DNA from 2 places in the Streptomyces sp. NPDC001204 genome. Region 2 is predicted to be linked to the other one. Evidence: riboswitches for the same ligand, from Rfam matches in the RefSeq annotation. Region 2 holds a riboswitch; the other holds the start of a gene.
What was found. A riboswitch is a leader RNA that binds a small molecule or an ion and turns the genes downstream of it on or off. The one in region 2 is predicted to bind cyclic di-AMP.

Region 1 (2,194 bases), on a different contig from region 2:
TGACCGCCGACGACACCGGCCGCGTGGTCATCGTGGACCGGCCCGGCGCCGTGCAGACGCAGCTGCTCATCGGCCGGATCGGCCCCGACCGGCACGACCGCGTGTGGGCCGCCCAGGTGCTCGGCACCTACTGCCTCGGCGGCACCCTCACCTCCCGCCTGGACCGCGTCCTGCGCGAGGAGAAGGGATACACCTACGGGGTGCGGGCGTTCGGCCAGGTGCTGCGCTCGGCCCCCGACGGGTCGGGCGCCGCGATGCTCGCCATCAGCGGCTCGGTCGACACCCCGAACACCGGCCCGGCCCTGGACGACCTGTTCACGGTGCTGCGCAAGCTCGCCGCCGAGGGTCTCACCGACGCCGAGCGGGACGTCGCCGTGCAGAACCTCGTCGGCGTGGCGCCGCTGAAGTACGAGACGGCCGCCGCCGTGGCCGGCACGCTCGCCGACCAGGTCGAGCAGCACCTGCCCGACGACTACCAGGCGACGCTCTATCAGCAGCTCGCCGCGACCGGCACGGTGGAGGCGACCGCGGCCGTCGTCAACGCGTTCCCGGTGGACCGGCTGGTGACGGTCCTCGTCGGTGACGCGGCGCAGATCAGGGAGCCGGTCGAGGCCCTGGGCGCCGGCCGGGTCACCGTCGTCGCGGCCGAGTAGCGGTAGCACCTCGTTGCCGCCGCCGTCGCACGCGCGACGAACGGCACACGCGCACGTGGGGCCCTGGTGACCGAAGCGTCACCAGGGCCCCACGATGTCCGAATTGAGGGGGAGGTTGCCTGTCTGCCCTGTGGTATGCGCTACAAAACTTCTGATCCGTTTGGGAATTGAAAGCGGCCCCGTTTAGCGTCGGTCCGGCTGTTCGTCGGGCAGTGCGCCGCGTCCGCGGCACCGGACAGTCATCGCCGAGTCCCCGTACGGCGTGAGCCAGGGGAGCCGGGGACCCACCGTCCCTGGGGTGAATCGGACACCCGCGCACGCCGCGAGGGGGCCGTAGGAGACCTTCCTGCTCCGAACCCGTCAGCTAACCCGGTAGGCGACAGGGAAGGAAAGGACCCACGTCTCCATGGCGTTCACCCGCGCCGCCGGGAAGCACCGCCGGCCGAGCCGGATGCACCGCACCACCGCCCGCGCGGCGGGCGTCGCGGCCCTGGCCACCACCGGCGTCATCGGCACCCTCGCCGCCCCGGCCCTCGCCGCGGAGGCCCCCGCCCCCGAGGACACCGGCCTCACCCCGGTCGTCACCATCGGCGACAGTGTCGCCGAGAAGATCGACGCCCAGGCCGTCGCCCAGCACAGGGCCGCCGCGCGCAAGCAGGCCGAGGAGGCCGCGCGCAAGAAGGCCGCGGAGGAGCGCGAGGCCAAGGCGCGCGCCGCCCGCGAGGCGGAGCGCGAGCGTCTCAACGCCTTCGTGACGCCGATCCTCGACTCGTACATATCGACCGGCTACCGCACCGGCGGCTCCCTGTGGTCCTCCGGCGCCCACACCGGCATCGACTTCCACGCCGCGAGCGGCACCACCGTCCACGCGGTCGGCATCGGCACCGTCGTCGAGACCGGCTGGGGCGGGGCGTACGGCAACCAGGTCGTGATCAGGATGGCCGACGGCATGTACACCCAGTACGGGCACCTGTCGTCCATCGGGGTCTCGGTGGGCCAGCAGGTCGTCCCGGGCCAGCGGATCGGCCTGTCCGGCGCGACCGGCAACGTCACCGGACCGCACCTGCACTTCGAGGCCCGTACGTCCCCGGACTACGGCTCCGACGTCGACCCCGTGGCCTACCTCCGCAAGCACGGCGTCAACGTCTGACCCGCCGCGCCGGCGCACCGCCCGGCGCGCCACGCGACACTCCCGAAGCCCCGGCTCCCGAGCCGGGGCTTCCGGTGTCCCCCTCCGTGTTCCGTTCCGGTGTTCCGGTGTTCCGGGGCCCCGCCGGGCACGCCGAAGCCGTGCCACCCGATCCGGGCGGCACGGCTTCGGCGCTGGACCGGTCCTGCCGGTCAGACGGTCTCGGGAAGCTCCCCGAGACCCTCGGCGACCAGCTTGGCCAGCCGGTCCAGCGCGGCGTCCGCGCCGTCGGCGTCGGAGGCCAGGACGACCTCTTCGCCGCCCTCGGCGCCGAGGCCGAGCACGGCCAGCATGGAGGCCGCGTTGACGGGCGTCCCGTCGGCCTTGGCGATCGTCACGGGGATGCCTGCGG
Region 2 (2,194 bases):
CGAGCATCACGAGCAGTGGCCGGAACCGCTTCCCGCCCGCCCTGACGAGATGCTGCGCGGCGCCCGTGATGAACGGGACCTCGCTCTTGGTGGCTTCGAGCAGCCCTTCCTCGACAGCCGCCAATCCGGCCTGGACATCGGCTTCGAGAGCCTGGTCCCGCACGCTCAGCCCGAATGGCCCGACGACGGTCACGAGGGGTCTCCTGTCTGCTGGTGTCTGCTGGGGATTACACGGTTTGTCGATAGGTCGCTGCCCTCACTCAAGTCAGCGTATCCGGTCACGTTTCGATCACCGATATCGCCCACCTATACGGGCCAGGCCACTTCACCCGACGTGACCACCATCACGTGTCAGCCACACGGCCCATCCACACTCACACATGAAGTCCGATTCACCCCTATTGGGGTTTCAATTCTCTTTAGTGGTATTTGCTCTTCGGCTGCCCGAGCCGTGACTTGGGACACACCCCCTTCCATCCACGCCGCCTCTCGCATTCCTTCACATCCCCTTTACACCAGTCGAGTTGACCCTTGGCAGATGCAAAGGATCAAGCACCACATACCCCCCAGACCAAGGTCAAATAGGGCGATGTGTGATTCCGGCACTTGTTCGGGACATGTGCTCTCGCATACGTTCCCGGCACCGACGGGCGGACGCCGAATCCTGCCGCCGCCCGTAATCCCAACGACCGAATGAACCACGGCAGGAGCGGGGGACCCAGGTAAGCCGCCGGGCCGGGCGTCGTACGTACCGCGTACACCGCACCGGAACGGCTTGGGGTGAAGCCGCGCCCTTCAAGGCGCGGCCGGGCACCTCCCAGCCCGAACCCGACAGCTCACCTCGCAGGCGACGGAGAGGAATTCCCCCATGCCTGCAAACGGTCAGCGCAGCTCTTCCCGCACCGCCCGCCTCGTCCGCGCCCTCGCCGTCACCGGCACGGGCGCAGCCGTCCTCGCCGTGCCGCTGCTCGGCGCCACGACCGCGTCCGCGGCGACCCCGGCCACCGTCCGGACGGCCGCCAGCTTCGGCTACTCGAACAACCTCGACGGCTGGATCCGGGCCTCCCTGGCGGTCATGGCGGAGAAGGGCATCCCGGGCTCCTACAACGGGATCCACCGCAACATCATCCGCGAGTCCTCCGGCAACCCGCGCGCCATCAACCTCTGGGACTCCAACGCCAAGAAGGGCATCCCGTCCAAGGGTCTGCTCCAGGTCATCGACCCGACCTTCCGGGCCTACCACGTGAACGGCACGTCCTGGGACATCTACGACCCGGTCGCCAACATCACCGCCGCCTGCAACTACGCGGCCAAGCGGTACGGCTCCATCGACAACGTCTTCGGCGCGTACTGACCGGACCGCGGCCGGCGCACGCACCGACTAGACAAACAGTCGTTCGAGGACGACGGCGATGCCGTCGTCCTCGTTCGACGTCGTGACCTCGTCGGCCACCGCCTTGAGCTCGGGGTGGGCGTTGGCCATGGCGACGCCCCGGGCGGCCCACTGGAACATCGGGATGTCGTTCGGCATGTCGCCGAAGGCGAGGGCGCTCTCGCGGCCCAGTCCCAGGTGTTCGGCGGCCAGCGCCAGTCCGGTCGCCTTGGTGATGCCGCACGGCTGGAGTTCGACGGTCCCGGGGCCCGACATGGTGACCGTGGCGAGGGAACCCACCGCGCCGCGGGCCGCCTCCGCCAGCTCGTCGTCGGACAGCGCCGGGTGACGCAGCAGCACCTTGCTGATGGGCGCGCGCCACAGGTCGTCGCGCCGTTCGACCCGTACGGCGGGCAGCGCCGGGTGCGGCATGAGATACCCCGGCTCGATGAGCGTGAGCCCCTCGACCCCGTCCTGGTCGACCGCGGCGTACACCTCCCCCACCTCGGCCTCGATCTTGCCGAGGGCGGTCTCGGCCTGCTCCCGGTCCAGGGTGACCGACCACAGCAGGCGGTCGCTGCCGGCGTCGTAGAGCTGTGCGCCCTGACCGCACACCGCGAGCCCCGTGGTGCCGAGGACGTCGAGCAGTTCCCGCACTCTCGGTGCCGGCCGTCCGGTCACCACGAGGTGCCGGGCACCTGCGGCCGCCGCCCTCGCGAGCGCGGCGAGGGACCGTTCGGACACGGTGTGGTCGCCGCGCAGCAGCGTTCCGTCCAGGTCGGTGGCGATGAGGGCATGTGCGAGGGCGGCCATGATCAGAGA

Region 1: it holds a riboswitch for cyclic di-AMP, as region 2 does, so the genes downstream of both, ACWC91_RS09295 (M23 family metallopeptidase) here and ACWC91_RS26235 (transglycosylase SLT domain-containing protein) in region 2, are expected to answer to the same signal.

What each region holds. Positions count from the first base shown of each region.
Region 1 covers NZ_JBSFJL010000005.1:112,279-114,472, forward strand. The annotation lists gene ACWC91_RS09290 (M16 family metallopeptidase) at 1-653, shown strand, start outside; cyclic di-AMP (ydaO/yuaA leader) riboswitch at 887-1,047, shown strand; gene ACWC91_RS09295 (M23 family metallopeptidase) at 1,060-1,803, shown strand; gene ACWC91_RS09300 (HPr family phosphocarrier protein) at 1,995-2,194, opposite strand, start outside.
Region 2 covers NZ_JBSFJL010000021.1:50,560-52,753, reverse strand. The annotation lists gene ACWC91_RS26240 (polyprenyl synthetase family protein) at 1-193, opposite strand, end outside; cyclic di-AMP (ydaO/yuaA leader) riboswitch at 678-863, shown strand; gene ACWC91_RS26235 (transglycosylase SLT domain-containing protein) at 869-1,354, shown strand; gene ACWC91_RS26230 (HAD family hydrolase) at 1,382-2,185, opposite strand.